DNA from 4 places in the Erwinia papayae genome. Region 4 is predicted to be linked to each of the others. Evidence: predicted binding sites of a transcription regulator. Region 4 holds the regulator's gene; each other region holds the start of a gene.
The links. The regulator LexA, encoded in region 4, represses DNA repair genes until DNA is damaged. The targets are predictions, from matches to a motif close to TNCTGTATGTACATACAGNA.

Region 1 (7,821 bases), on a different contig from region 4:
GAGCAACTTTCCGTCATCGTACCACTGCTGCCCCAGCTCACCGCCACCACGAATATGCGCAATGGCGAAGACAAAACCCCGATCTAACAGGCTCAGGCGACTGGCGCTGAAATCAGCATCCATACTGCTGCCGTAAGCACCGTAGCCGTATACCAGTAGTGGATTTTTTTTCGGCTGGAAATGTTGCCGGTGATAAACCAGCGACACTGGCACCTTCACGCCGTCGCGCGCGGTTATCCAGTGCCGTTCACTGCAATAATTGCCAGCGTTGAAGCCTTTTACTTCAGTCTGCTTGAGCGTCCTGCGTTCGCCGCTGTCCATGTCCAGCTCGTAAAGGGTATCGGGCGTGGTCATCGAGGAGTAACCGTAGCGCAGCAGCGCAGTTTCCGGCGAGGGATTATAAGAGAGCCAGGTTACGCAGGCAGGGTCATCGAAAGCAATTACCACATCCCTGCCGGTCTTGCGACAGATCTGCCGCAGTCTGTTCTGCCCCTGCTCGCGTTCCTGCACCACCAACCAGTCACGGAACAGGCTGAAATCCTCCAGCAGAACAGGCGTGCGTGCCGGGATCAGGGTTTGCCAGCTGTCCTCACTGAACTGCTGGCTGTAATAAAGTGCAAAATTCTTCCCTTCCCGGTTCGAGCGAACCCAGAACTGTTGCTGATAGTGATCCACCGCGTACTCGTGATCTTTACGGCGTGGACAGAATATCTGTGGCTCAGCCGTGGCGGAATCCGCATCCAGCAACAGAATTTCACTGGTGGTGGTGCTGTTCAGACTGATAAGAACAAACTGCTCAGAGGTGGTTTTGTGAACGCTGACGTAGAAGGTATCGTCCTGCTCTTCATACACCAGTTCATCTTCCTGTTGTGAGGTGCCAGGACGGTGACGCCATACCTGCCACGGCAACAGAGTCTGCTTATCTTTCAGCACGTAATAGAACGTGCTGCTGTCTGCCCATGCAAATCCTGAAGAGACATGCTCCAGCACTTCCGGATACCACTCGCCGGTGGTCAGATTGAAGAAACGAATGTCGTACTGACGGCGTGACAGATAGTCCTCTGCCACCGCCAGCAGTTGATTATCCGGACTGATACCCAGTCCGCCAGGCGTATAAAAATCCGCGCCTGCCGCTCGCTGATTGCAGTCAAGCAGGATCTCCCATTGCTCCGGTGTGGAAGTGTCTTCCGGCTGGCGGGTATAAATTGCATACTCTTTGCCTTCCTCGTAGCGGCTCTGATAACGCCAGCCCCTTTTAACATAAGGCACGGAAAACTCACGTGGCGGAATACGTTGAATAATTTCCTTCAGCACCTCCTGCCGTAACGCCTGGTGCGGTGCCATAATCGCGCTGCCGTACTCATTTTCAGCTTCAAGATAGTCAACAACATCCTGCTGCTGACGCTGGTCATCACGCAGCCAGTAATAGTTATCGATGCGCGTCTCACCGTGCAGGGTCATTTCAACAGGAATTTTTCTGGCGATTGGGGGTTTCAGCATTATCGGACATCCACTCAGTCAGTCATGTCTGCTTAGTGTGGCATTTACCGCGCTGATTGTCAGGCGGGAGCCTGAAGCAGTCAGTGACAAAACAACAGGTTGGGGACAAAAATGCCCCCGGCGGGTGATCAGGCAGATAATTTTTGCTTCTCAGCCTGAATATCACTGGCAATACTCTCGCGAACATCCTCGGGTATTTTCAGTTCGTCTGCGAGAGCCTGAAGGTAGCTGCGCTCCATGAAATGGTCCACGTCAATCACCAGATTACTGAGGAAATAGACCTCCAGCGCTTCCTCCTCATTACTGATGTCCTTCGCCAGCTTTTGTGGATCCAGGGGCATATCAATGGCCTGCTGGATCATTCGCTCACCCTCTGCGCCCAGCCCGGCCTGCTGAATATGCTGGTCGATCGCCTGTCGCTCATTGTTGTCAATATGACCATCGCTTTTCGCCGCAAACACCAGCGCCTGCACCAGACGCTCCGCACGACGGTCTGGTGGCGAGAACTGCTGACCAAACTGCGGCTGGTCGCGGTGAGTTTCAGCGATACGCTGCTTATATTTATTCCACAGCACCGCCCCCGCTGCCGCGCTGCCGCCGATGATCAGCGCATTTTTCCCGTATTTCGTCAGCAGTTTGCGCGAAGATTTACTCGCTATCAGCAGGCCTGCCAGACCACCCAGCGCGCCCGGTGCCAGCATCTTGCCTAATCCCTCGCCACCACTTTTTCCCTGCTTGCCATTGCCCAGCACATTTTGAATTTGTTTCAGCCAGTCAGCCATCGTCTTTCCTTTCAGTGACAGAAAACGTTCAGCATAGAGGGCGTTACGTCAAGAACCGTCAAGTCTGGCAAAGCCCCGAAAACAACCAGCTACACTTCGCTAACAAAGGAACAACACTATAATTAGCATGATAATTATTACGCCTGGCATTAGCGCAGGGAAGACAGCGGCATCTCAGGTTTTGACGGCAGAACTGATTCGACACTTAATCGCCGGATATCGGCTGAGGAAAATCATGCGATTTGCTCATAATCCCCTGTTTATCAACACGGTTATTTTAGGGGGAACACCGGAAGAAAAAATTGAGGCCGCAGCGCAGGCGGGCTTCAGTCAGATTGAACTCTGGCGGCAGGATGTGGAGAAAGCGGGCGGCGGCGTGCCGGGGATTATTGACCTGGTCAGCCTAAAAATCTGGCATTTACCGATTATCAGGTGCTGCTGGATTTCGATGGCGCACCGGACGCCGTTCGTCAGCGAAAGTGTGATGAAGCTTTGGTGATGCTGGATACGGCAGTGGCTCTCGGTGCAACCACGCTGCTGACGCCAGCATCAACCGCTGATGATTGTCTTGCCGGGCGCGAAGAGGAGGATATCCGCTGGCTGGTTGATGAAGCAGGCAGGCGGGGACTGAGTGTGGCCTTTGAAGCTATGGCATGGAGTACACACATTAACAATACTGCGGCAGCATGGCAGCTGGTGCAGCGCATCGATAAGCCGAATCTTGGTCTGGTGGTCGATGCTTTCCACATCTTTGCCCGTCGGCGCACGGTAGCAGACCTGGCAGGGATCCCGATGGATAAAATCTTTCTGGTACAGCTGTCCGACCTCGCCGCCCTGCCCGCTGAGCACGCGCTGGTCGACATCGCACGTCATAAGCGCCTGTTACCCGGCGAGGGGTGTTTCCCGCTGAACACCCTGCTGGATTATCTGGCAGAGGGTGGATACAACGGGCCTCTTGGCCTGGAAGTCTTTAACGACCAGCTGCATCAGCGTGCAGCTCATGACGTGGCGAAAGAAGCCATGTCTGCCCTGAAGCGATGTTGTGGCATCTGAATAAATCTGCCGCTGTGCTGAAATGGATAACGTCGCCCAATCCGGCGACGCTCCGGAGCCGGTTCGACAGGTTAACCCGCTTCATCGGACAAACTGGTCGCCGACACTCCTGTGGTGACCCCATAAAATACGGTAACAGCACGCAGGACGTGGAGCACAACGCCAGACTCCCGGCACACTGCTGGTCACCAAAGCCGCAGGCCCCGGATGAGAGGACCACAGCAACGGACGGATTTCGTTTGCTGACCTCAGGCTACCTTACTGGCGCGGGAGGGTTTGCCTGCACCGATCGCTTTCAGTTTGTTCTTCGGTTCTGCTTCATCCGTGGCGTCTGCCAGAGTGTCGCTTTCCTGCCCGGCATCGGGCTCCCCGGCCGGGTTCAGGTCGTTACCTTCCATGCTCACATTTGCACGCTCAGGTTGTTTGCTGGTGCGCAGAATATGTGCAAGGGCATCTTTATTCTCTGCGAGGAACAGCCCGAGTATTTCGCGCTGCTCTTCGTCAATCGTCAGCGGGGCCACACCAAGCCAGTCGGAGAAGACTTCCGCCATATCCAGCATTTTGTCGTAGGCATCGGCTTCTTTTTTACTGGCGAAAGTCATTTTTTCCTCACCTTTTCTGACCACAACATATTTTATTTCAACAGCCATTGTTCCCACCTTATTTAACTGTATTTTCATACAGTATAACAGCGATGATTTTCCTTCTCAAGCCCGTAAAGCGGATGTATGCGCAATCGTTTTCGTTTATACTGCGCGCGTTTTTTTCCTTCCAATCAGGTAGACATTATGACAACTCTTGGTACTGCGCTGCGCCCCGCCGCCACGCGTGTAATGCTGTTAGGAGCGGGTGAACTTGGCAAAGAAGTCGCGCTGGAATGCCAGCGCCTGGGCGTGGAAGTCATTGCCGTCGATCGCTATGCCGACGCACCCGCCATGCATGTGGCGCATCGCAGCCATGTCATCAACATGCTGGATGGCGAAGCACTGCAAGCCCTGGTGGCGTCAGAACGTCCTGATTTTATTGTGCCAGAAATCGAAGCCATCGCGACAGATATGCTGATTGAGTTGGAAAAACAGGGGCAAAAGGTGGTGCCGACCGCGCGTGCCGCCCGTCTGACCATGAACCGCGAAGGCATTCGTCGCCTGGCCGCTGAAGAGCTCTCCCTGCCCACCTCAGATTACCGCTTTGCCGATGATGAGCAGGCTTTTCATCAGGCCGTACAGGCAATTGGCTTCCCGTGCATCGTTAAGCCGGTCATGAGCTCGTCCGGTAAAGGACAAAGTTTTATTCGTGAAGCCTCACAACTGAAGGCAGCCTGGGAGTACGCCCAGCAGGGTGGACGCGCCGGGGCCGGGAAAGTGATTGTTGAAGGTGTGGTGAAATTTGATTTTGAGATAACTCTGCTGACTGTCAGCGCGGTTGATGGTATCCATTTCTGCGCCCCCATTGGTCACCGTCAGGAAGAGGGTGATTACCGCGAATCATGGCAACCCCAACAGATGAGCGCCCTCGCCCTGCAACGCGCTGAAGAGATCGCCGCAAAAGTGGTTACCGCGCTGGGTGGTCAGGGCCTGTTTGGCGTTGAGCTGTTTGTCTGTGGTGATGAAGTGGTGTTCAGCGAGGTTTCTCCACGTCCACACGATACCGGGATGGTCACGCTGATTTCGCAGGACCTGTCAGAGTTCGCACTGCATGTCCGGGCCTTCCTCGGCCTGCCAGTGGGCGCTGTTCGCCAGTATGGTCCGGCGGCTACTGCGGTGATCCTGCCTGAACTGGATAGCGACAACGTGCAGTTTGCACAGCTGGCAGACGTGCTTGGGGCAGGTCTGCAACTGCGTCTGTTCGGCAAGCCTGAAATTCACGGTAAGCGGCGGATGGGGGTTGCGCTGGCAAGCGGTGAAGATATTGCTGATGCGGTACAACGTGCCATCAACTGCGCAGCGGGCGTCAAAGTCAGCGGCTGAGAAGCATAAAGGTCTGGCGCACTGCTCTTTTCCTCGTCCCGCCAATAAAGAAAGGATGGCGTTTGCCATCCTTTCTCGCTTTACCGGCTGGTCCGGAAGCGTTAAGCCGCACCGGCAACGGCTTCTTTCGCCAGTCGGGTAATGCGTTCATAATCGCCGGCTTCCAGCGCATCGGCGGGCACCAGCCACGAGCCGCCAATACAAAGCACGCTTTTCAGGGCCAGATAATCACGGTAATTAGCCGGTGAAATCCCGCCGGTTGGACAGAAGCGTACCTGCGGGAAGGGTCCGCCAATTGCCTGCAACGCCTTCACGCCACCGTTGGCTTCCGCCGGGAAAAACTTAAACTCACGCAGCCCGTAATCCATCCCGGTCATCAGCTCTGAAACCGTACTGATGCCCGGGATCAACGGCACGGAACCTGCTACGGCAGCTTTCAGCAGCGGTTCGGTCAGACCCGGACTGATGGCAAACTGCACGCCTGCATCAGTGACTGCTTTTAACTGCTCCGCATTCAGCACCGTGCCCGCGCCGACGATAGCTTCCGGCACCTCGTTGACCATCGCTTTTATCGCCTCCATCGCACAGGCGGTACGCAGCGTCACTTCCAGCACTTTCACGCCGCCCGCCACCAGTGCCTTCGCCATTGGCACCGCATGTTCCAGCTTGTTAACCACAATCACCGGCACAACCGGGCCGGTCGTCAGGATCTGTTCTGCACTTATTTTCCAGTTACTCATCGACCTGCTTCTCCTGTCTTGCCAGCCGTGTGAGTGACTGGCTAAAGCGACGCGCAACGCGTCTGGATAGTGATGTTGTTCACTACCATACAGGACAGTTGCCCGGTACGTCCATGTGATTGAACTTTTTTTGAAACAGCGGTTTATTTTTTAACGTCGGCGCAGGGCATCATCTTTCAGCAATAAAAAAACCCGCCGGAGCGGGTCTTATCGTACCGTGAAATTACTCAAATTCATTCCAGGAACGGCCATCACGGGTGATCATCGCCACCGAGGCAACCGGTCCCCAGGTGCCGGCCTGGTAAGGCTTGGGCGCTTCTTTATCTGCCGCCCAGGCTTCCATGATTGAATCGACCCACTTCCACGCTTCTTCCACCTCATCACGGCGAACAAACAACGCCTGGATGCCGCGCATGGTTTCCAGTAACAGACGCTCGTAGGCATCCGCCAGATGCGACTGGTTAAAGGTTTCTGAGAAGCTCAGATCCAGCTTGGTGGTTTGCAGATTGTGTTTGTGGTCCAGTCCGGGAACCTTGTTAAGGATCTGGATCTCAACCCCTTCATCCGGCTGTAAACGGATGGTCAGCTTGTTCTGTGGCAGTTCCTGCCAGGATTCTTTGAACAGGTTGAGCGCTGGATTTTTGAAATAGACCACCACTTCGGAACACTTGGTTGGCAGTCGTTTACCGGTACGCAGATAGAAAGGCACGCCTGCCCAGCGCCAGTCGTCAATATCCACGCGGATAGAGACAAAGGTTTCCGTATTGCTGGTTTTATTGGCGTCTTCTTCTTCCAGGTAACCCGGTACTTTCTTACCCTGCACAAAGCCCGCGGTATACTGGCCACGCACGGTTTTATCACGCACGTTAGTGTGGTCAATACGACGCAGCGAACGCAGCACTTTTACCTTTTCATCACGGATACGGTCGGCAGAAAGATCGGCGGGTGGTGACATGGCAATCATGGTCAGCACCTGTAACAGATGGTTCTGGATCATGTCACGCATCTGACCCGCTTTATCAAAATATCCCCAGCGTCCTTCGATACCCACTTCTTCTGCCACGGTGATCTGCACGTGGTCGATGGTGCGGTTATCCCAGTTTGAGGCAAACAGCGAATTGGCAAAACGCAGTGCCAGCAGGTTCAGTACCGTCTCTTTACCCAGATAATGGTCAATGCGGAATACCTGGTTTTCTTCAAAAAATTCACCGACCTGATCGTTAATTTCCTGGGAGGTTTCCAGTGAAGTACCCAACGGCTTTTCCATCACCACACGGGCTGGCTGTGCATTAAGTTTGGCAGTGCCCAGACCTTTGCAGATAGCACCAAACGTGCCGGGCGGCATGGCAAAATAGTTAATGGTCACGCGTTTTTTCTGGTCCAGCATTTTACCCAGTTTGGTAAAATGGCTGGTGTCGTTAACGTCCAGGTTACAGAAGTCGAGTCGGCTGCTCAGTTTGTCCCAGAGTGCCTCATCAATCTTCTCCTTCATAAAGGTTTCCAGTGCTTCCCGCACCACCTTGGTCCAGGCTGCTTTATCCCAGTCCGCCCTTCCCACGCCAATAATGCGTGACTCTTCATGAATCTGACCGGCTTTTTCCAACTGATACAGGGATGGCAACAGTTTCCGGCGAGCAAGATCGCCTTTAGCACCGAAAATGACCAGATCGCATGCCTGGGCCGTTTGTGTAACCGCCATTATATTCTCCTCGTTGCAGGATAAGCCTGACCTGCTAAATCCGTAACACTCAGGCTCTTATTGTAATTTTCTTTCAGTAC
Region 2 (7,821 bases), 1.8 Mb from region 4:
GGCAGCAGCAGTATCTACATCAACAGCCACAGTATAATTTTTAGACTTGGATTCTTTTTTTAATGACTGAGGTAAATGCATTGGTGTCGTAACATCAGTTGATGGGTTAGAATTTCCCCTCAAAGAGTTCATTATACCTGAAGCACCATCACTTATTTTCTTATTTGTATCTGCTATTTCCTGCATGCTACAGGCTGTGACAAGAGCAGGAATTATTAAAATGGCGGTAAGACTTCTCACGATCCGTATCCTCCAAACATATTTAATAAAAAAGCGGTCAATGAAAAGTACGCTTGACTTATTCACCATGTAACAGACTGTAAACCCTGCCGTATAGAGTTTGTAATGTCAATGGTGCGGTTTCGAGCAAATATAAAAAAGATGATTACCTTACTCTGACAATATCATCCAATCTGGTTGTAAAAGCGGGCGAAAGTCTTTCTCTTCGCATCTTCCAGCCTGTGGCATCACTTTTAATGCCCTGCCCTGCAAACCAGACTGAACCCTTACCAGAGCTGTTAATGCTGTCTATGAGTGTCATTAATTCATCGCTATTACGATGAGGCTGAAGGTCATCAAACAGGGTAAGTTGAGATACTGCCGCGCTGCGAAAATCGGTGAGAATTACACCTGCGCGTTGATAACGATGCCCCGGGATGAATATTGTTTCAAGAGCTCTTACAGCTGCCTTGATGATATCCCGTGAATCCCGGGCCGGAACAGCAAGCTCCGTTACAGCCTGATTTTATAGAACGACTCATTCTCTGCAAAGGGACTGGTACTGATGAACACCGCTACTCGTTTACAAAACTGGTGCTCTGCGCGTAACTTTTCCGCTGCACGTTCGGCATGAGCGCAGACGGCCTGATGGATGCTGAATTCATCTGTAGGTTTTTCTCCAAAGGAGCGGGAGCATATGATTTGCTCCTTTGGAGCTGTAAACTCTTCAAGGCCCAGGCAGGGCGTGCCGTTGAGTTCTCTTACTGTTCGTTCAACAACCACTGAAAATTGCTTACGAATAAATGAAGGAGACAGCTCAGACAGCTGGAGTGCATTGTTAATCCCCATCAACTGCAATTTTTTACCGAGCCGCCGTCCGATACCCCAGACCTCCTCAACTGGTACTAAAGCCATTAACTTACGCTGACGCTGTCTGTCACTGAGATCTACCACACCTCGCGTTGCGGGCCAGCGCTTACTTGCATATTGAGCCAGTTTGGCGAGCGTTTTTGTAGGGCCTATTCCCACTCCCACAGTCAGATGTGTTCTTCGCTTAATCTGATCACGTATCTGGTGGCCAAACACCTCAAGCGATAACAGATTACGCATACCCGTAAGATCACAAAAAGCTTCGTCGATACTGTAAATTTCCACTCGCGGAGTCAGTAACTGCAAAATAGTCATCACTCTGTCTGACATATCAGCATATAAGCTGTAATTACTTGAAAATGCTACAACCCCCTTTCTCTCAGCCTCACGACCAACCTTGAACCAGGGATCGCCCATTTTTAACCCAAGTGATTTTGCTGCTGAGGAGCGGGCTATTATGCAGCCATCGTTATTAGAGAGCACCACCACAGGTTTGCCACGGAGATCGGGTCTGAAAACTGTCTCGCAGGAAGCGTAAAATGAGTTAACATCGACCAGGGCGAACACTGTTAAGCGTCCTTGAACTTGAATGAATGCACAAGATGGCGTACCACACCGAAGACAACTGTTTCGATGTCATCAGTCAGGGGTATTGCTGAATATGCGGGATTAGCTGGCACCAGGGCTGGAGAAGGCAACAACTGCAGTCGTTTACAGGTAAATTCTCCATTTACAGCTGCAATGACAATATCACCGTGCCTGGCCTCACGAATACATTCAACTATTAATAAATCTCCATCTCTGATACCGGCGTTACGCATCGAGTCCCCTTCTGCTCGCACCAAGTAAGTACTTTCTGGATAGCGGATACAAAGGTCATCCAGGGAAAGACGCTTTTCGACATAATCCTGAGCGGGAGAAGGGAAACCACATGAAACCCCATCGCCAAACAACGGAACGCATGCCAGTGATGGATTGCTACCTGTAAGTCTGGCGATCGCCGCCATCATCAAAACCGGTGTGTTGGCTGAATTTTTCTGCGAAGTTTTATCCCAACACATCGTCTGTTCTAAAGGAATCGGCATGGTTCGCCCCTCAAATTATACTGTATATAAAAACAGTATAATGATGCATTTTTAGTGATGACAAGTCGTAACGCATCGGAAAAAATTAACCTGATGATTTTTAGAGAATTTATTAGGTAGCTCTGGGTACTGAAGCAGTAATTAGTAATTGCTCAAAAAATCCGCTATAGTCGCACAATAATTCTCTAACTCAGGACAGGAGCCTAAAATGCATCTGAACCAAGAGGAACGAGCCAGCCGCCGAGGCGAACGTATTGCGTTTTATTGGAAGTTCCTAAAAAGAAACTTCTTCCATTTGAATCATAAGTTTGTCTCATGGGCCACTAACCATAATATGCCCGGCTGGGTTGGAAATATCCCGGCGGTTTTATTATTTTCTCTAGTTATTTTAGCGTTTATATTATGCGGAATGCTTATCGCAGGCTCGGCACTACTTTTGGGAGGGCTAGTTTTTGTTGGCTCAGCTCTCTTATCTAGTTCATCAACAGCTAAGGATATGGATGAAAACAATCCCATATCCGGTCAAAAGCCAACTATGGAATACAGGACTCATGGAGATGCAGGTTCAGGATGGTATGCTTCTGGTATAAAACTTGAAGACGACGACTAAAGCATCAGTCGCCGTCTTATCTCTTATTTTCCTACTTTATTAACAACCAAATTTGCGCCCGCTTCGCCTAACTTCCCTCCTGAGTTTTTGCTTTCAGCCGTACCGCTTACAAAAGCATTGCTTAACGATTGAGCGATATTGACTCCTGCCCATGATAAAGCGCCTAGCCAAACAGCAGGCAGTACGATAAACATCGCTCCCATCACCAGATTCATAATGAGGTCATCTGAGCTGTTCTGCAGTCCCGCCATATTAAAGCGGCTGTGTGTATCTGAACTGTACAACGCTGTCAGGAGCCAGCTGTCGAGCCAGCGCGCCAGTTCCCACCAGAACGTCAGGAAGTTCAGAGCGAATATTACAAAAGTCAGCGTAATAACGGTCTTGAACTCGTAAGCAGCAAACGCCAGGATCAGCGGCAGCATGACATATATTGCCATCAGCAGGATAGCCTGCACCATTGGCAGCGCCTGTCGCATCGCATCGAACGCCGGGAACGCCGCCAGACTGCCGAGAGATGTCCCGCCAATAGCCGCCACGCGTGCCGCTGCATTATCCAGGGTAAAATCGGCGTTGCCGCCATAGCCGGCATACACGTGACCATTCTGTGAGACCGTCAGGCTTTCCGGGCTGACCAGACGACGGATGACGGCTTCCTGATAGTCACTGTCGTTAAAGCCTGACATTTTCATTGCGGCTGAGATACGCAGCCACATATCGGGGTCGGCCTGGTCCTTCACCCGTGCTTTCAGTCCGGTGTCCGCACTGCTCCACCACTCGCTGCAGGTGGGATAGCCTCCTCTTCCGGTATTGGGCCGGCCGCTGTCCCGGCTGTCGGTCCACGGGAACGCAGCCCGGGGCAGTTTGGACTGCAACGAAGGATAATACCGGCTCAGAAATGTACTGCTGCCAATCCATTCGATATCACGCAGCGTGGTTTTGTCCTTTGTCTGGCCCTGATCCTGTTGCTTCCACAGATACAACGCGACCGAATAGCAGTCGTTGGTGAAGTCCTGCAGCTCCTGCGCCAGCGCTTTGTTGTCGATACGCGTATGCTGCACTTCAAAGCGGATCTGACGCATGTCAGGGCGGCAGGGAATGGTCGCCACGGCCGCCTGGGTGACCCCTTTTGAGAGTTTATGAATCAGCACCCACCATACCGGTGCTGCAGCCGTCTGGTCGTTGAGACTGGTGACCACGCCGGCATAGCCGCTTTCATCCGGCGCTTTGGGCGTCCACACACCACAGCTCTTTGCCCGGGTTGTGTCGTACTGCATCGTACTGAGGCTGACATTAATCAGCGGTACGCAGCAGGCGATCATCACCAGGAAGCCGGCATACAGCGCGTTCTCGATACGGGGCAGCGACAGCATCCCCTTGTTGCCTTCATCCTCCCCCTCTTCACGGACCCTGAGCCAGATACCCACCACCTTAAACGCCAGCGGCAGGACAAAAAGGCCGGTGCTCAGCAGGACATTCCACAGACCGTTATTGATCACCCAGCCGAGCAGCGTGAGAAAATACTCAAGATAACTGTTTGTCGTCATCGTCAGACTCCCGGACCGGTAAACATCGCGTACTCACACAACGCGATAAAAAGCACACTGACCACACTGATGCGCAGCAGCGGCCGCCGATATGCCTCCCGGAAGCCCGGCGCATGCCGGATTTTCCAGAGGCCCCAGGCAACCAGCGCATACAGCGCCAGTCGCCACATCAGCCAGCCGTAACGCGTCGACTGCATCCAGCTCCGGAATGCAGCAGCTTCAGTCGGATGTTTCATGGCGGTGTCAGCCATCATCAGTGAGACCACCATGAACAGCGCCATGCAGGCGAGGAAGATGCCGGCACGGGTAAGGACTTTCCTGACAGTCGTTTTATTACGCATCCTTATTCCCTCATTCAGCCGACTGCGGCGCTGCCATCTGGTTGAAGCGACTGTCGGTATTGTCATCAGACTGGGTCTGCGGGTTGGTTTCGACGCGCTGGTTCTCCCTGTCGATAATGGTCAGCACCGAATTACGTGACAGTTCACGCTTCATCTCCATCTCGTTTTTCAGCGCCGCAATTTCCCGATCCAGCGCCTCAATACGCTGGCCGGCGGTATCAATGGCCTTTGGCTGGGCAGCGGCATTCGGCTCCGACATACCGGTGACCATCATGCGACGCATCAGCAGCGCCGTTTCCACCGTGTCAGACATGGCCAGTTCGCCTGCAAGGCGGGCGGTCAGGGCAGCATTATCCGGATCACGCTGCAGGGCTTTTATCACGCCGGCCGTCACCGGCAGCCCGCCTGTTTTCAGCTTCGCCAGATTCGCGGCCGTCGGCTTTTCCGTACCGTTGACGAGCCTGACCAGCTGCTCAGCGTTGGCTTTGGTTGCCTCCTCCAGCAGTGGGGCAAAGCCGGTGCCGGCAACGGTCGTACCGGGCTGGTCATCCGCATCACCGCTGGTACATTCGCTCGCGTTGGCACAGGTGCGCATCGAGCGATCGCCCAGCACCTTCACGGTCATGGCCGCCGCCTCTTCCGCGCTGCCGAATTTAGAGCATGCGCCACCGTTACAGCTGCTTTCGCCGACAGTCGAATCAGAGGTGACAGGTAAACCGTTCATCATGTTGTAGCCGGCAGCAACAAGGTCATGGGTGACACGGATGGCGGGCTGCCCCGCCCCCCCACGTTTCTGACCACCAATCCAGTTGTTGCCCGACGTGCCGGTGACTTTCCGCCCCGCCTCATCTGCACGAACCGCATCAGTATCTCCGCTGTTCACAACAGACTTGTATTCATCCATCATGGCCTGCTGCGTCCAGTTACTGCTGTCGCTGAAGTCCATCATCTTTTTCGCCATGTTCTGGCAGTTGAGTTGCGCCTTGTCGAATGACACATTGGCCTGAAGCACGCCGTTGGTGAGCATGTCATACAGACCGGGGTTGGCCCGCTGAATGACCATCGCCGGCAGACTGGCCACCGCGCCGGTGGCCCCCTGAATCACGTCGCCCATCAGGTTTTTAAAGCCGGATGTGACGCCGTTGAGCTGGTTGCCGACGGTGGTTTTCAGATCAAAATTGCCGCACATCAGGTCACTGCTCCAGCCGGTATTCAGCCCCAGCTTCTGCATATTGCCGCGCGTGGCCGGCTGGGAAATGACCGAGCCGCCGCCAAGGGTGTAGAACAGTTTGTCCGACACCGCACCATCGACGGACTTGCCGTAACCGATGGCGCTGTTGTTCACCTGCGGCAGGGACATGCCGAGGATGGTATTGTCATCATCGGCCGCGTGCGCGGCCGGGAGGACAGTCAGCAGGGAGCCGGTCAGCAGCAGGCTTACGCGAACGGCTGAAAATGAAGGTGATTTTTTCACGGTTTTCCTCATCAGATATCAGTGCTGCCCAGAAATTTCTGCCCGCGCTTTTTGCAGCAGCTGTAGGGCTGCCAGAGCGCAAAGGCTTCATTGTTATCGCTCGCTGCGGTATAGCCCCCGTCCGGGAAGACGGCACATGACTGTGTCATATGGGGGGCCAGCCGCTGCCATTTGTGATTGCGTGTGCCGGTGTTTTCCGTGACCTCGCCCGGTGGCCAGTACCCGTCATGGCGGTTGCCTTTGAGCACCTGATAAACATGGGGCTGCCCGACGCGGGTGATAATGTCTGCCACACGCTGCGCCACCACGGCAGAGGCTTTGTCATCATCGGTCTGGCTGATAAACCCGGAGCGGGGATAGATGTTGCCCCACATATTGGCTGCTGCCTGACTGCCGATTTCCCGCTGGCCAGGCACAAGCGCTTCCGGATACAGGGACTCCGGCACGCCCGTGCGCCAGGCCGCCGAATCCAGCGTGCTCAGGAAGTAAGGCATTAACGGGGTGGCAGCAGTATCACAGGAGTAGCCCGGAATACTGCCGCCAATGAGGGACGTGGCCGGGTGGCCAATCGCATCGGCATACTTGAAACGAACGGCAGACTTGCGCTGACCGGGATTTTTCATGTCGGCCGGATTGGCTCCTCCGGCAGAAACACCGGACAGCCCGCTGGTCACGGCACTCTCCAGCCCGCCGGCGGTCTGGCTGACAAACGCCATTTCCTGCCACGGATTGCCGCCCGGCGCGACATAGGTCGAAACGACTGTCTGAGGAATGAAGTGAGTGACTTTGACCGACGTGCGCACCTTGCAGCCAAAGGGGGTGCAGAACAGCCAGTAACAGATGCCACTCACACGCCAGCTGATACAGTTTTGCGACACGGCGCTGGCAATAATCTGCGCGGTGTTAAGTGCGGCAACAGCCGCTGGCGCGGTTGCCGTACCCAGTACCGTGGCAACCGCCAGCGAACACAGCGTGGTTCTGATGCGGGACGGTTTTGTCATCACTGACCACCTCCCCGGTTACGCAGGGAAGTGGCCATGGCCACATCCGTGGTGCCGTACACCACATCGCGGTCATCAAACACCACCGCCGGCACTTTTTTGATGCCCAGTTCCCAGGCCCGGACCACCTGGCGATAAGAATCATTCAGCTGCAGCTGTTTTTGTTGCCAGGCAGGAGACGCCATAGCCTGCCTGACCTGTGCTTCGGCCTGCTGCGGATCTGCAGGCAGTTCCCCGAACATGTCGGCCTGCAGCTGGTCAGGACCATCAAGAAGGACCACCGGCACGTCCGGCGGCAGGTTAGCCGGCAGATGCTGACTGTCGGTGAAGACGACCGTGCCGGCCAGTACGGATGCCGGCAGCAGAGCCGGCAGGAAAACAAGAGAAGTCAGTTTCATGAATCGGAACTCCGTCAGACTGAATCGCCTGACAGCGTGCCCGTGGCTGTTTATAAAAGCCGCATTAAACTCTATATCCGAACAAAAAAATTAATCATCGAATCTGTAGCATTTGTAGTAAGAAATGAGCACAACCATTTAGCTAATGATATAACTACAGACAGTTAAACTCGGCATAAAATACTAATCTGTAATCAATCAGCTAAATCGCCAGAGGTGATGATGAATATCAGGTATCTGTATGGAAAGGAGAAGATTCTTGGCCCCGTCATCCGCGAC
Region 3 (7,821 bases), on a different contig from region 4:
ACTGGTCGCTAATCTCAGTTATGCGTTACCAGGCTGGCTGGTCTCAGGTTCACCATCAGGTCAGCAGCAGGACATACTGAATGTCAACATCACCGGTTTTCATGGCCGCTATGATGGTCATGCCATCATCAGTGGCGACTGGTTACTGGAGCATCAGGGGCAGATTTTTAAACGTTCTTTTGCAGTGAGCATACCGCAGACGGAAGATGGTTATGATGCTTTAGTCAGGGCCCTTGCCGGGGGATGGCAACAGGTTGCGCAGCAAATGGCAGATGCCATTCGCCAAGACGAGAAGCCTTTAATCAGCCATTAAAAACAACAGAAAGAGCCAGGCCCCTGGCTCTTTCTGTTTTACAACCAGAACTGCCCATCAAATTCTCTCACCCACGTCAGTTTCTCATCTGCTACCGTTTTTACGGATTCCGGTTCAATTAACAACGCTGCCAGCAATGCCACAGTGGTGAAAAATGTTATTTACTTAGCCAAAAAACAGGATTTTTCTCAGGCTGAGAATTTTTTTGTTTCTTAACCGGGAGTTATTACCTTTCTTAAAGTTATTGCGGGGCCGCTGCCTGAATTTTCCCATGAAAATGTGACATTGGCGTGAAATTTGCGCATTGATTTTTGCTCGTGATGGCGTTAGAAATTAAAAGGTGTCTGCAATTAATGCAGACACTGATTTCTTTCCACCAGATTCCACCTGACCTGAAGAGGGGATTACAGGCATGATGAAGAGACAGAAACGAGATCGACTCGAACGGGCACACTCCAGAGGCTACCAGGCCGGAATTACCGGGCGTTCCAAAGAAATGTGTCCCTATCAAATGATAGACGCGAGGTCTCACTGGTTGGGAGGTTGGCGACAAGCCATGGAGGACAGGACGGTTACCGCGTAACCGGAATGTTCATACGAAATGACCTGATTTGTACTGATGCTGACAGGCAGGTCATAAAGGAATAACCTCCGCTTATGCGGAGGTTAATATGTAATAAGCCGTTAAAATGCAGTCGTGTCTTTAAACAGACCTACTTTGAGATCGGTCGCGGTATAAATAACCTGACCATCTACCAGCACTTCACCGTCTGCCACACCCATCACCAGTTTGCGATTAATTACACGCTTGAAGTGAATACGGTAAGAGACTTTTTTAGCGGTTGGCAGCACCTGACCGGTAAATTTCACTTCACCAACCCCCAGTGCACGTCCTTTACCTTCGGCACCCAACCAACCCAGATAGAAACCGACCAGCTGCCACATAGCATCCAGACCCAGACAGCCCGGCATCACCGGATCGCCTATAAAGTGGCATCCAAAGAACCACAGGTCGGGGTTGATATCCAGTTCTGCTTCCACAAAACCTTTGCCGTAATTACCACCGTCTTCGGTCATTTTAACCAAACGGTCCATCATCAGCATGTTTCCGGCTGGCAATGGTGGGCCTTCAGCACCGAACAGTTCACCCCGTCCAGAGGCAATAAGGTCTTCTTTTGTGTAGGATTCGCGTTTATCTACCATGTTCTCAGTAAGCCTTAATTAGTGAATCGCAAATTTTAACTTGCAGGTTTAAGCCGGACAAGCCTGGTTAATTCTGGTTAAACCAGTTCAGCCAGCGGAATGGCCAGCCGCCCTGGCGTCTGTCTTGTTGATTTAATTGAGCGATGCGTTCCTGAATCGATTTCAGCAGACAGGGGGCATCCTCTTTCTCCCACTCAACCCCAGTTAACAAAGGCAGCGCTTCATCAACACTACTTACCGCCCAGATATGGAATTTTTCCTCTCTGACCGCATCCACGACTTGCTGCTGTAACGAAAGATGACGGACATTAGCAAGGGGGATAATCACCCCCTGTTTACCGTTGAGGGTCCGCTGGTGACAAATGTGAAAAAAGCCTTCTATTTTTTCGTTAAGCCCGCCCACTGGTTGCACACGACCAAATTGATCGACAGACCCGGTAACGGCAATCTGCTGATTGATGGGCTGACAGGCAAGGGCGCTGATTAACGCGCACAAGCCGGCAAGTGAGGCACTGTCACCATCTAATTCGGAATAGGACTGTTCAAACACCAGTGATGCAGAAAAGGGTAATTGTTGCTCCAGCTCCAGCTCGGCGATTAGCCAGGCCTGCATGATCATCATCCCTTTTGCATGGATATTGCCACCCAACTCGGCTTTACGTTCCACATCGGTGAACTCGCCATCACCGGCATGCACGACACAGCTGAGACGGGAAGGTTCTCCAAAGGCACGAGGATGACCGGGAAACTCAATCACCGAAAGTGCATTGATTTGACCAACCATTTCTCCCTCTGTTTCGATCAGGATCTGGTCATACAATATTTCATCACGCATTCGCTCGGCGAGAAAACCTTCCCGCCATTCACGAGTTTCCAGCGCACTCAGCATATGTTCGCTACAGAGAGCATTGTCGGGACTGTACATCAGTGCTTCCTGCAACTGACGAGTTATCCACGCCGGAGACAGTGGGAGAGTATCCTGTTCGCCGGTAAAGCGTGCGGCTTCCCGAATCAATACTGGCCAGAAGTCATCTGAAAGGCTGGTGATTTCTTCACCAGAGGCCAGTATCCTTACCCACTTTATCCACTGGCTGAACGCTTCTTCATCAGTGATTTGAAGATTTTCCTCAAATTCAGCGTAGAGTGCCTGCATTGAGAGATCGGGCTCCATCTCCTGAAATTCGGCAAGCACATCACGTTCACCGGTCAACACCAGGCGGAATTGCATCGGCATCGACGGTATTACCACCGGCAGGGGGCGGCTTTCATCAGGGGAATACCAGTCGAACTGCTGTGTTGTCAGGATTTTCCTGAGCCTCAGCCACAACAACGGTTGAGCCAGCAAAGTTCGCAAGGACAGCAACAGAGTGCCGCCGTTGGCTTGATGAAGTAACCCTGGCTGTAAAGTCAGCGTCTGGTTATGCTGACGAACACAGCCGAAAAGCTGTTCAGCTTCGATCCAGTCGGCGTAGTGGATACCGCCCTGGCTGGCAAAATTGTCCTGTTCTGATTCCACAGGACGCCAGCTTACTGATCCGCCATCAATCTGATAATGACCACCGTACAGTTCTGTGCCATCCTCAGCTGTAATATCAGCCATCACTTCTGTAAGCAGGGCGGTATATTCAGCGTTCTCCGCTGATTTGATCAGCATCATTGGCAATCTTGCTGTCGTTTGCAGCAGCAAACTCAGCCCGTTAAAAAGACGGGGCTGAACCGAGGCAAAACAACTGGAATTGTCTTCAGGTATCTGCGAGAAAAAGGACTGAACATCATCAGTATCGGGCTGTAAGGCGCGCCATTCCAGTCGATTGTTGGTCAAAGTTATCGTATTTTCTCTGAATTGATTAAAACCACCATTATACTGGATTCCACTCTGTTAAGCATCGCAGAGATGTATTTACATTTATGGCAAGACACGGTCTGGTTTTCTGGGCGGCAGCGTTAAAAAAAGCTGTTATTCTAAGCAAATTAGTTAACCACATGAGATTGCGATGAAATATCAGCAACTGGAAAATCTTGAGAGCGGATGGAAGTGGAAATACCTGGTTAAAAAACACCGGGAGGGAGAAATGATTACCCGCTATCTGGAATTCAGTGCCGCACAGGTGGCGGTGGATGAACTTCTGGCCATGGAGAATCGTCCGGTCGATGTGTTGCAATGGATCTCTCGCCATATTAATCCGGCACTTGAAAACCAGATGAAACAAACCATTCGCGCCCGGCGTAAACGCCATTTTAATGCGGAGCACCAGCACACGCGAAAGAAGTCAATCGATCTGGAGTATCTGGTGTGGCAGCGCCTGGCTGGGCTGGCTCAACGTCGTAACAGCACCTTATCGGAAACCATAGTGCAGTTGATAGAAGATGCTGAATATAAAGAAAAATATGCCAGTCAGATGGATTCTCTTAAACAGGATTTGAAAGCCATTCTTGGCAAACCCGACCAGCCCGGCTGAAAAAATCACTGCTGATGCAAAAATTGCCTGGCAAACAAGCGACCAGAGAATTTATAACAGGAAACACAGGGAACAGGGCTGTGCTGAGAAATGGGTATAGATACTTCAGGTGAGAATATGAGGAGTCAATTTTTCGGCAAGGTGTAACAGGGGAAAAAGTATATAACTGTTTCAGGTAAATCCGTAACAGATACAGGCACAGAGGATATGTTACTACTTGAGCAAATAACATTCTCTGTGCCTGTATTTTTTACCGCTCATTATCGGGCTATCCACAATATCTGAGCGGCACTATATCAAAGCGATCAACCCTGAGGCTGAGTTACCACGTCTTTGATACCTTTAACCTGGATTTCTACACGACGATCCGGTGCCAGGCAATCGATCAGGGCGTTACGGCCTTTCACGCTGTCACAGGTATTGCCGGTAACTGGGTTAGATTTACCCATGCCACGCGCAGAGATCTTGTTAGAAGGGATACCTTTAGAAACGAGATAGTCAACAACGGACTGAGCACGTTTTTCAGACAGCTTCTGGTTGTACTGCTCTGAACCAATACGGTCAGTGTAGCCCAGAACAACTACGGAACCATCTTTAGGATCCAGAGAGCTCAGCTGGGTGTACAGCTGGTCCAGAGCCTGCTGGCCTTCTGGTTTCAGAGTCGCCTTGTTGAAGGTGAACAGAACGTCAGAACGCAGGGTGAAACGTTTGGTTTCAACAACAGGTGCTGGAGCAGGGGCTGGTGCTGGTGCCGGAGCAACAACATCATCCTGACCAAAGCGGTAAGATACGCCAAGGCTCAGCATACCATTGTCAGGGCGAGTACCCACGGTGTTAGCATCACCGATGTTGTTAACCCACTGGTAATCCAGACGGGTTGCCCAGTTTTTGGTCAGAGCATATTCAACACCAACGGCTGCCAGTGGAGAAACACCGGTGTCGTGGTCGCTGATGCGAGTACCATTGTTATTCTGAGTAGAATCAGCACGCCATACCATGCCGCCCAGACGGGTATACACGTCCAGATCGTCCATGATTGGGTAGCTCAGCTTAGCAGCCAGCTGAATACCTTGTGCCTTGAAAGCGCCGTTTACGTTGTTGCCTTTGTAAGGCATACGTCCCAGCCAGTCATAACCCAGTTCGAAGCCGAGATACTGGTTAGCCTGATAGCCACCGAATGCACCCGCGCCAAGCTGGCTTTCGTGAGTTGGACCGTCATTGTTTACATAGCCATTACCATAGTAGCCAGTGTCGTGATACTGAGACCAGCCCAGTTTTGCACCAGTGTACCAGGTGTTATCTTTTGGGGCGGCCTGCGCTACGGTAGCGAAGCCAGCCAGTGCCACTGCAATTGCGATAGCTGTCTTTTTCATTTTTGCGCCTCGTTATCATCCAAATAGGCAATGAGCTTTCATTAGCTCTTTGATTAATCCTTCGCCGGGTTAAGACGCTCGATTATGTCTCATCCAAAAAAGGAAGATTATTGAGCACCCTAGCGACGTAAAGTCTACAACGTACTAGCAAACTTACAAGCATGATGTGACATACGTCTGTAAAAAAACAGAGAATCGTACACATTTTTACACATTTGCCAGAGAGGAATAACTGTAAAAGAAGCAGCAAAAAAACAGCTAACTCATTGTCACATCAAGTCATAACATAATCAGAGGCTTATCCCGGATGGATCGCGAATCTGGTCTAAGAATCTTCTTATTTTTACTTAATGATACAAACCAGACTGAATTTTAAGTCCATTCAGTGGTCCTTTGTGAGCAATTTTTCCTTGATCCGGACGCATGATCAGCCCAAGAGCCTGACCGCAGGTGGCTGCTTTCTGAAGTCTGGCCTGCTCATCTGCTGTGATTTCCTCTGGCAACCAGCCTAAAACCACACTGTAATTACCTGTCTGCAAGGCTTTGATCATGGCCTCAACGGTGGTAACAGGTAGTTGCATAACTTTGTTCAGTGGCAGGCCAGATTGTGTGAGCCAGCTACGGCTCAGCTTTTGTCCGGGCGTCAGCCAAAGTTGCCACCGTGACTCAGTACCTAACTGCTGCAATAGGGGTACCAGAAGTAATTGGGCAATGCCCAACTCATTTTCACTGTAGACCAGTTCACTGATTAAACCCGTAGATTTAACTGATTGAGGGGTAGAACACGGGCGTGCTGCACGATAGCTGTTATTAGAATACTGATATTTCAGGAAATGTGTTTGCATAATGGCGTAGCTCGCATATCACTGTATGAATGTACAGTATAGGTATGATGAGCAAAGATCAATCTTATTTTTTCAAAACGCATCGCAAAATCGGAATGTAAGCGGATGGAACAGCAATTATTAATTGAACCTGTAACCGCTATTGCATACTTTTTCCCCAGAAAGTATCTGTACAGACACAAAGTAAGGAAAAAATACTATGGAAGACACTAAGAGTATGATTGCGATTACAAAAGACAAACTTGCACAACTGGGAGACATTGCCTGCCGCAGCCAGTTTGGTGGTTTTAGTCTTTCTGTGGACCGTGTCGTTTTTGCCGTGGTTGCAGATGGGGAGCTGTATCTTCGTGCATGTGAGCAGGTCAGACCTTATATCACAGAGAGGAAGATGAAATCCCTGACGTTGAATAAAAGAGGAATTCCTGTCTCCCTTGAGTATTACCGGGTAGATGAGCCATTGTGGAAGGAACCACAGCAGCTATTAGCTTTATCAAAGCTTTGTTTACAAGGTGCAATACAGCAACGGGCATGGAACCAGCAGAACCGTCGGTTAAAAGATCTGCCCAATCTTACTATGCGTCTTGAGGTACTGTTACGTCATGTTGGCATCAGCACAGTCAAAATGCTCAAGGAGCAGGGGTCCAGGCGGTGTTGGCTAAAATTGCATGCGCATAATCAAAATCTGGGGATCAACGTCCTCTTTGCCCTGGAGGGCGCCATCCTGGGGCGGCATCATCAGGCATTGCCCCAGGCGATTAAAGCTGAGCTTCGACACTGGTACTGTGAAACGCTGCGCCTGAAGCGCTACGCTGAAAAACTTAAATCTACCCGTTGATAATCTGCTTCTTTAACTGCGAAATTTCCGGAAGCAGTGCAACCAGTAAGCCTGTTTGTTGCAGAACCAGCGACTCTTTTGTTTCCGGCCTGGCTTCCATTGCCTTAATACGCAGCGACAGATTGCTCAGCAGTCGCTGCGCTTTTGCTTCATCCTGCGTTTCCATCTGTAATACATCATCAACATAGCAGACTGCATCATCCAATAGTTGCAGCATTAAAGAATCGGTGAGTTTTTCCCGGTGTGCCCCCAGTGCTGAAACATAACTCAGAAAAGAATGGTTAAGGCACAGGAATCGGAAGGCATTTTCACGAAGTGATGCACTGACATTTTTTTCAGCTGAAATATTTGAGACGACGGAAGCCAGTTCAGCATCGCTGTTGTGAGCATCACGTCGGGCAATCCGGTAATCCAGACGATTATCTTTACCCTGATGGTATTGCACAAGAATCGCATCAAGATAGCGACAATGGGTATGCAAAGTCTGCCTGATAATCGAAGAGAGACGGCGGAAACGCCAGTCTGGCCAGATAAACGCTACGGCCAGCCACGCAATGCCACAGCCAATAAGCGTATCGATAATCCGGGGCAGTGCAACCTCAAAACCTTCACCCAGCAAATTAAAACAGCATAAAACCAGCAGCGTGATAAACAGGGTTGCGTTGGCATATCGTGACTGACGAAAGGCAAAAAACAGCACTCCACTAATTACAATCAGGATGAGTTGCCCCTCTACGGAAGGTATCAGCCACAGCAGGGGTAAACCGACGACAATACCGGCCAGAGTGCCGAT
Region 4 (7,821 bases):
CTTAGCGGCGTTATACCTGCCAGCGCGGATGTAATGGGGGAAGCAACGAGCCGTTGGCAGAAAAATCCACGCCTTAAAATTCTGTTTAACGCCAGGTGTTCTCGGCTGCGCACTACGCTACACTGTGACCCCCTGTCTATTTTCCGGAGAAGCCAATGAACGATAACGCGCTGTTGCAACTGCGCGCCCTCGCATGGCTACCCGTATCCTCCCCCCTGTTGACCACGGCGCTACTTGAATGGCTGCTGGAGGAGGATTCCATGACCCGTCGCTTCGAAAACCATTGCCAGCAGGTTTCGGTAAAGGTACAGCATGAGGGATTTATCAGTGCCGTCCAGTTGGGGGAAGAAGGGGCGCTGCTGCCGCAGGAGCCGCGTTACTGGCTGCGGGAAATCCTTCTCTGTGGCGACGATGTGCCGTGGCTGGCTGGTCGCACCGTCGTGCCAGAATCGACGCTCAATGGCCCGGAGCAGATGCTGCAACGACTGGGAACACGTCCCCTGGGCCGCTATCTGTTTGCTTCATCAACGCTGACGCGCGATTTTATTGAGCCGGGTCAGGTGGAGGGGCTGTGGGGGCGTCGTTCGCGTTTACGTCTTTCCGGCAAGCCTTTATTACTGACCGAACTGTTTTTACCGCCTGCGCCGTTGTACTGGCCGGAGCTGGCGGAAGGGAGCCTGTAGCGTGGAAAGAAGTCTGCCAATAAATAAATTTCAGGCATACAGCCGTCTGATGCGTATCGATAAGCCTATCGGCTCGCTGCTGCTGCTGTGGCCGACACTGTGGGCGCTGTGGCTGGCAGGGGGGAAAATCCCGCCGCTAAACATACTGCTGGTCTTTGTGCTGGGCGTTTTTTTTATGCGTGCCGCTGGTTGCGTGGTGAATGATTTTGCCGACCGTAAAATTGATGGTCATGTTAAACGCACCCGCTCACGCCCGCTGCCCAGCGGTGCCGTCACCTCCAGAGAGGCCCGCTGGTTATTTGCCGGGCTGGTACTGATTTCATTCTGTCTGGTGTTGACCATGAATGCGATGACCATCTGGTTATCGTTTGGTGGTCTGGCTCTGGCCTGGATGTATCCTTTTATGAAGCGTTACACCCACCTGCCACAGGTGGTGCTGGGCGCGGCGTTCGGCTGGGCTATTCCAATGGGCTGGGCGGCGGTGAGTGAGTCTGTGCCACTTGCCTGCTGGCTGTTATTCTTCGCCAATATCTGCTGGACGGTGGCGTATGACACTCAGTATGCGATGGTGGACCGTGATGATGATTTACGTATTGGCGTAAAATCCACCGCCATTTTATTTGGTCGTTTTGACAAGCTGATTATTGGCTTACTGCAATTTGCCACACTGATGCTGATGGCGCTGACGGGCTGGATGATGCAGCTGGGTGGGGCGTTTTACTGGTCAGTTTTGCTGGCTGGCACCTTGTTTATTCACCAACAAAGGCTGATCGTCGGTCGGGATCGGGATGCCTGTTTCCAGGCTTTTCTCAATAATAATTACGTCGGACTGGTGCTGTTTGTTGGCATTGCACTGAGTACAGGGCCTGTTGCAGGCTGGCTGTGAGTAGCCACGGTTAAGGGAGGGTTAACGTCGGATGAAAAAGAATTGTCCGTCGATGGTGCCGTCCCTGGCGTGCGAGCCTCAGCTTGATGTACTGGCCGGGCTGAGGCACTGCGCGCTCAGCCTGCGCTCAACGCCTATTCGTGTGCCACCGCACTCTCAATGGTCATTCTGACTTCCTGAGTAATCAAATCTGCCAGCATCTGGTAAACCTTTTGCGTCTGTTCAACCAACGCATCACCGGTATCACTGATATAACCCTCATCACGCAGCGTCAGTACCAGCGTGGAAAACACCGCTTTGTCGAAGAATTCAGGCGCATTAATCCCGTGCAGCACCGATAAACGCTGAGCCATAGTGCGGCTCTCTTTTTCCAGCGTGCCACGATTAATGGATGGATTAGCGCTGAGGATTGAAAAGGTAATAGCGTAGCGTTGCAGCGTCTCCCGCACTCCGGCGGCGAGGAGTTGCAACGTATGGAAACGCAAGGTGCTCAGACGCAGGGTATGTTCATCGGCATTCAGCAGATTCTGTCGGGCCATCTCACTGACCAGCGCATCCAGTAAGGATGGCAGCGCTTCTTTTTCCCAACGCAGGAACAGCTCAGTTTTCAGCATCGGATAAATGACGCTGACCTGACGGAGCAGTTCGGCACGGGTTATCTCGCGATGTTGCATCAGGATCACGGCGATGACCGAAGGCATCACCAGCATATGGTGAATATTGTTACGGTAGTAGGTCATCAGTACCGCCTGCTCGCGTGGCAATACAATGATTTCACCAATGTTATCCTGCTCAATTTCGAACTTATTCATCCCCAGAGCATGATCCAGCAGCTTCTCTGGCGTCATCTCTGGCACCGTTGCATCTGGCGAATAAGGCACATTGCGCATCAGCTGGGTATAGCAGCTTAATTGATCGATCATCTGCTCGCGGGTCAGTGAGCGCTGACGTGAAGAGAGCAGTGCCGTTACACACAGGTTCATGGCGTTGGCTGCCCCGGCATTGTTGATCCGCACCATCACCCGCTGAGCGATATCGTTTACCGCTGGCGTCAGCCACGCCGGACGTTGTGACTCCAGCGGGTCAATGGCCTCACGCCATTCCGGAACATGCTTGTTCAGATAACTTACCAGCGGCAGAGGTTCACCGAAGTTGACATAGCCCTGGCCGAGATTGCGCAACTTACGCAAGCCGTGCACCATCTGCACAAAGCCTTCTTTCTCCTTGGTCGCACCACGCAGCTCTTTGGCGTAGGTTCCCACCTCCATCACATGCTCATAACCAATATAAATCGGCACCAGGGTAATAGGACGATTACCCCCACGAAGCATGGCCTGGATAGTCATCGACAGCGTGCCGGTTTTTGGATCCAACAGGCGGCCAGTGCGGGAGCGCCCGCCTTCAACGAAGTATTCAACGGAATAGCCACGGGTAAACAGTTCGCCGAGATATTCGCGAAATACGGTGGAATAGAGCTTATTACCCTTGAAGGTGCGGCGAATAAAGAAAGCACCAAGGCGGCGGAAAATGGGCCCGGCGGGCCAGAAGTTAAGGTTGATCCCGGCGGCAATGTGCGGCGGCACCAGTCCCTGATGATAGAGCACGTAGGAGAGCAGCAGATAATCCATGTGGCTGCGGTGGCAGGGGACGTAGACGATTTCATGTCCGTCCTGCGCCAGCTGAAGCACGCGTTCACCGCCGTTGACGTTAATGCCCTGATAGAGCTTGCTCCACAGCCAGCCCATCACACGGTCGGTCAGGCGGATAGCTTCATAAGAAAAATCGGCCGCGATCTCTTCCATCAGTTCGACGGCATTTTGCTGTGCTTTCTCGCGGGAGATTTTTTTACTGCGCGCTTCATCTTCTATTGCTTTAGCAATCGCTTTGGACTGCAACAGCTTGTTGAATAAATCCTGACGTACGGGCAGACGAGGCCCGATGGCGGCCAGTCGCTGGCGGGCGAAGTGCATACTCGCGACTCTTGCCAGCTTCTGGGCAATAGTTTTGTCGGTGCCGTGCTCCGTGGCCATCCGGCGCAAAGAGACAATGGGAGAAAAACGCACAAAGCTGTCCCGGCCCAGCCAGAGTACGGCAAAAAATTTCTGAATGCCGTTCAGCACCCGCAAATGGGGCTGTTCTTCACCCTGGACTTCACGGCCCGGCGCCCGGCCAAACATCACCGAAACAGGCACCATTTGCACGTCAAGACGCGGGTTACTGCGGTGTAAATCCAGATAATCGTGAAACAGCTTCACCGATTCAAGATTTGGTACAAAGTAGGGGAATACGCGGGGACCATCATGAATAAATACGTGGCGTGGCAGTACCGTACCATCGATTTCCAGAGGTTCCAGCGGGTCGGGGAGTTCCTGCTTGCGGCACTGCTCGCGCAGGGCCAGTAGATCGGCCTTTGAATCGTATGGCAGCACATACATAATAGGACGTGAGGTGTCCAGCCCCAGTTCAGCAATCGGCTCAGCAGGGATTGCTTTACTCTTTACCAGAAATTTAACCGGTAAATTCAGTATGTTATAATAAAACTTACGCCAACCTGACATAGACAATATGAAGCCTCTTGTTAGCAAAACGCCGCAAGCATACCAGAAAGCGCCATTGAGATCTTTGGTGTTACAAAATGTGCTATCTCCAGTTAATGACGTCATTATCACATAAAGGTTTTACCCCTATGGCAAACCGTGTCAGCGGATTGACCCGCATCATAAAAGCAGCAGGCTACTCATGGAAAGGTCTTCGCGCCGCATGGCAGAACGAGGCTGCTTTTCGTCAGGAGGCCGTAGTGGCTGTCGTGGCGGTTATCGTTGCCTGCTGGCTGAACGTCGACGCCGTCACGCGTGTTTTACTGATAGGCTCTGTCGTGCTGGTGATGATCGTTGAGATGATCAACAGCGCGATTGAAGCCGTGGTGGATCGGACGGGCAGCAACTTCCATCTGCTATCTGGCCGGGCCAAGGATATGGGCTCCGCCGCAGTGTTGCTGGCTATCATGCTGGCGATTTTCGTCTGGGTCACCTTGTTAGTCAGCTATTTTCGTTAGCGCTCGCATAATCTGACAAATGACTGTTTTTTGCCTGAATTTTGGTTTCCAACGCGCAAATACCTGTATATAATCACAGTCGACTGTATAAACAACCAGGGGGCGGGATGAAAGCATTAACGGCAAGGCAGCAACAGGTTTATGACCTGATACGTGATCACATTAACCAGACCGGCATGCCACCCACGCGGGCAGAAATTGCCACCCGGCTTGGTTTCCGCTCCCCCAATGCGGCGGAAGAACACCTCAAGGCTCTGGCGCGTAAAGGCGTGATTGAAATTGTCTCCGGAGCCTCACGGGGAATCCGTTTGATGATGGAAGAAGAAGAAGGTCTGCCACTGATAGGCCGTGTGGCCGCCGGTGAGCCGCTGTTAGCCGAACAGCATATTGAAGGGCACTATCAGGTTGATCCTGGCCTGTTTAAACCGGGGGCGGATTTTCTCCTGCGTGTCAGCGGTATGTCGATGAAAGATATCGGTATTATGGATGGCGATCTGCTGGCGGTACATAAAACGCAGGATGTGCGTAACGGCCAGGTTGTGGTGGCACGGATTGACGATGAAGTTACCGTCAAGCGTCTGAAAAAACAGGGCAACGTGGTCCATCTTTTGCCGGAAAATAACGAATTCCAACCGATTGTTGTCGATCTTAATAAGCAAAGCCTGTCCATCGAAGGTCTGGCAGTGGGCGTCATCCGTAACGGCAACTGGTTGTAATGCCTCGCGCAACAATAATCATGCAGCTTGACTGGTCACCGTTCCGTCTGGAGTGAGGGCTGAATGGTGAATCCGTTACGCAGTGGGCGATGATGCGATTATTCAGCTCCTCTGATAAGCACCTCTGGCGGCTGGCATTGCCGATGATCCTTTCCAATGTCAGCGTGCCGCTGCTGGGTCTGGTTGATACCGCTGTGACAGGCCACCTTGATAATTCCAGCTATCTTGGCGGTGTGGCCGTCGGCACCACCATTACCAGCTTTCTGTTTATGTTGTTTCTTTTTCTGCGGATGAGTACCACCGGACTGACAGCTCAGGCGTTTGGCGCGAGAGATAAAACTGTGCTGGCTCGTGCGCTGATTCAGCCGCTACTTATCGCGCTGATGGCCGGAACCATCCTGATCCTGTTCAAATCACCGCTTAATCATCTTGCCCTGACGGTTATCGGTGGCGACCCTGCGGTATTGCATCAGGCCGTGCAGTTCCTGAATATTCGCTGGCTGAGCGCCCCTGCCACCCTCGCCAACCTGGTGCTGTTGGGCTGGCTGCTGGGCGTACAGTATGCCCGTGCTCCGGTTATCCTGCTGGTGGTGGGAAACCTGGTCAATATCGTACTGGATGTGTGGCTGGTTATCGGCCTGAAGTGGGGGGTGCAGGGGGCTGCTATGGCAACCGTGATTGCTGAATACTGCTCACTGATAATCGGGTTATACATGGCAGGGCGGGTGATCCGGTTACGTGGCATCACACTGGCTATGTTACTGACAGCATGGCAGGGCGATCTGTCACGGCTACTGCGGCTGAATCGTGACATTATGCTGCGCTCGCTGATGCTTCAACTGTGTTTTCTGTCAATGACCATTCTTGGGGCACGCCTCGGTAGTGAGGTGGTGGCGGTCAACGCCGTACTGCTGATGTTCCTGACCTTTACCGCCTATGCACTGGACGGATTTGCTTACGCCGTCGAGGCCTGTTCGGGTGAGGCATATGGTGCCCGCGACGGCAAGGATCTGCTGCGTGTATGGCATGCAGCCTGCCGTCAGGCAGGACTGGTGGCGCTATTTTTTTCGCTGATATATGCCATTGCCGGCCCGCATATTGTGGCTTTACTGACTTCAATTGCTGAATTGCGGCAGCAGGCAGATGCTTACCTGTTCTGGCAAATATTAATGCCTGTTTGCGGTGTCTGGTGCTATCTGCTTGATGGCATGTTTATTGGGGCAACACGAGCCAGAGAGATGCGTAACGGTATGGTGGTGGCAGCGGCTGGCTTCGGTCTGACGCTGTTTAGTGTACCGCTGCTGGGAAATCATGGTCTGTGGCTGGCGGTAACGGTTTTCCTGCTTTTACGTGGTCTGACGTTATGGCTAATCTGGCGACGACACTGGCAGAACAGCAGCTGGTTTGCCTGATGACATATCTTGTTACCCTATGCGGCACTGATGCAAGTCTTTTATTTTCATGATTTTTTCCCCAATTTATTTTTCAGGTTATTCCTCCGGAAGTTTTGCGCAGGAAGTTTGCCAGATTCCAGCTAGAATTAACCATAAGTTCAGCATTTTTGTAGCGTTTCATTTTGTTGTTAAGCGTTTTGCTGGGACGATATCACTAAATCCGTTAAGATCTGATTGAAGGAATAATGCCATGAATAAAGATGAAGCCAGCGGTAACTGGAAACAGATTAAAGGTAAAGTGAAAGAGAAATGGGGCAAGCTGACTGACGACGATATGACGGTTGTGGAAGGTAAACGCGATCAGCTTGTGGGAAAAATTCAGGAACGCTATGGCTATGCGAAAGACCAGGCAGAGAAAGAGGTTAGCGACTGGGAAAGCCATAATAACCACCGCTTCTGAAATAGTCTGACTCTCTCATCAACGGCACAGGGAAGGTGCCGCCCTCATCGTTCCGCTCCGTCCCCACCCACTCCAGCTGGTTATTATTACCAGTATGAAAGCTACTGACGTCCACGCTTGCGGCTGGTTACCGTATGATCATGCTGACACACATCCTGATGGGTGCAGGCTTCCACCTCCACGCATTCCCGACACAACCCATGCGCCTCGATAACACTGTTGGTCAGAATAAATCCTGAAGGCAGGGCCAGCGACTTGAGGATTTTTTCGACACCATCGGCATGTTGCTCCGCCACGGCACCACAGCGATCGCAAATCAACATGGCAGAGGTGTGGGATGGCTGCTCAAAATGATGGCAAACCACATAGCTGTTAGTGGATTCAACCCGATGCACAAATCCCTGCTCCAGAAGAAAATCCAACGCACGATAGACGGTGGGCGGTTTTGCCTGCGGTTCACTGGCGCGGAGCAAATCGAGCAGGTCATAAGCGCTAATCGCCCCCTGATGCTGGCACATCAGACGCAGTACCTCCAGGCGTTGAGGAGTGAGCCTGACATTGCGTTGCTGGCAGAGTGTCTCTGCCTGCGCCAGGATTTTTTCAGCACTACTGATGTTCATGGTTTTC

Region 1: AC3RPL_RS07995 (YebG family protein) is a predicted target of LexA. The motif match lies at 4,002-4,021, and genes of this name have one in related genera.
Region 2: umuD (translesion error-prone DNA polymerase V autoproteolytic subunit) is a predicted target of LexA. The motif match lies at 2,193-2,212, and genes of this name have one in related genera.
Region 3: sulA (SOS-induced cell division inhibitor SulA) is a predicted target of LexA. The motif match lies at 6,213-6,232, and genes of this name have one in related genera.

What each region holds. Positions count from the first base shown of each region.
Region 1 covers NZ_JBZCHT010000009.1:689,171-696,991, reverse strand. The annotation lists gene AC3RPL_RS08010 (S9 family peptidase) at 1-1,497, opposite strand, end outside; gene AC3RPL_RS08005 (tellurite resistance TerB family protein) at 1,629-2,282, opposite strand; partial or broken gene AC3RPL_RS08000 (sugar phosphate isomerase/epimerase family protein) at 2,518-3,335, shown strand; gene AC3RPL_RS07995 (YebG family protein) at 3,584-3,985, opposite strand; gene purT (formate-dependent phosphoribosylglycinamide formyltransferase) at 4,124-5,302, shown strand; gene AC3RPL_RS07985 (bifunctional 4-hydroxy-2-oxoglutarate aldolase/2-dehydro-3-deoxy-phosphogluconate aldolase) at 5,404-6,042, opposite strand; gene zwf (glucose-6-phosphate dehydrogenase) at 6,266-7,741, opposite strand.
Region 2 covers NZ_JBZCHT010000013.1:1,807,461-1,815,281, reverse strand. The annotation lists gene AC3RPL_RS24635 (hypothetical protein) at 1-240, opposite strand, end outside; partial or broken gene umuC (translesion error-prone DNA polymerase V subunit UmuC) at 386-1,656, opposite strand; gene umuD (translesion error-prone DNA polymerase V autoproteolytic subunit) at 1,659-2,096, opposite strand; gene AC3RPL_RS24620 (hypothetical protein) at 2,383-2,784, shown strand; gene AC3RPL_RS24615 (conjugal transfer protein TraG N-terminal domain-containing protein) at 2,808-4,328, opposite strand; gene AC3RPL_RS24610 (hypothetical protein) at 4,331-4,669, opposite strand; gene AC3RPL_RS24605 (integrating conjugative element protein) at 4,680-6,155, opposite strand; gene AC3RPL_RS24600 (TIGR03756 family integrating conjugative element protein) at 6,155-7,144, opposite strand; gene AC3RPL_RS24595 (TIGR03757 family integrating conjugative element protein) at 7,144-7,542, opposite strand; gene AC3RPL_RS24590 (hypothetical protein) at 7,765-7,821, shown strand, end outside.
Region 3 covers NZ_JBZCHT010000009.1:1,558,046-1,565,866, reverse strand. The annotation lists gene pqiC (membrane integrity-associated transporter subunit PqiC) at 1-313, shown strand, start outside; gene rmf (ribosome modulation factor) at 729-896, shown strand; gene fabA (bifunctional 3-hydroxydecanoyl-ACP dehydratase/trans-2-decenoyl-ACP isomerase) at 998-1,516, opposite strand; gene AC3RPL_RS12265 (AAA family ATPase) at 1,584-3,338, opposite strand; gene matP (macrodomain Ter protein MatP) at 3,511-3,975, shown strand; gene ompA (porin OmpA) at 4,281-5,348, opposite strand; gene sulA (SOS-induced cell division inhibitor SulA) at 5,696-6,193, opposite strand; gene AC3RPL_RS12245 (TfoX/Sxy family DNA transformation protein) at 6,393-7,028, shown strand; gene yccS (YccS family putative transporter) at 7,018-7,821, opposite strand, start outside.
Region 4 covers NZ_JBZCHT010000013.1:21,018-28,838, reverse strand. The annotation lists gene ubiC (chorismate lyase) at 156-683, shown strand; gene ubiA (4-hydroxybenzoate octaprenyltransferase) at 703-1,569, shown strand; gene plsB (glycerol-3-phosphate 1-O-acyltransferase PlsB) at 1,704-4,127, opposite strand; gene AC3RPL_RS16275 (diacylglycerol kinase) at 4,256-4,624, shown strand; gene lexA (transcriptional repressor LexA) at 4,732-5,340, shown strand; gene dinF (MATE family efflux transporter DinF) at 5,433-6,752, shown strand; gene AC3RPL_RS16260 (CsbD family protein) at 6,985-7,194, shown strand; gene zur (zinc uptake transcriptional repressor Zur) at 7,296-7,814, opposite strand.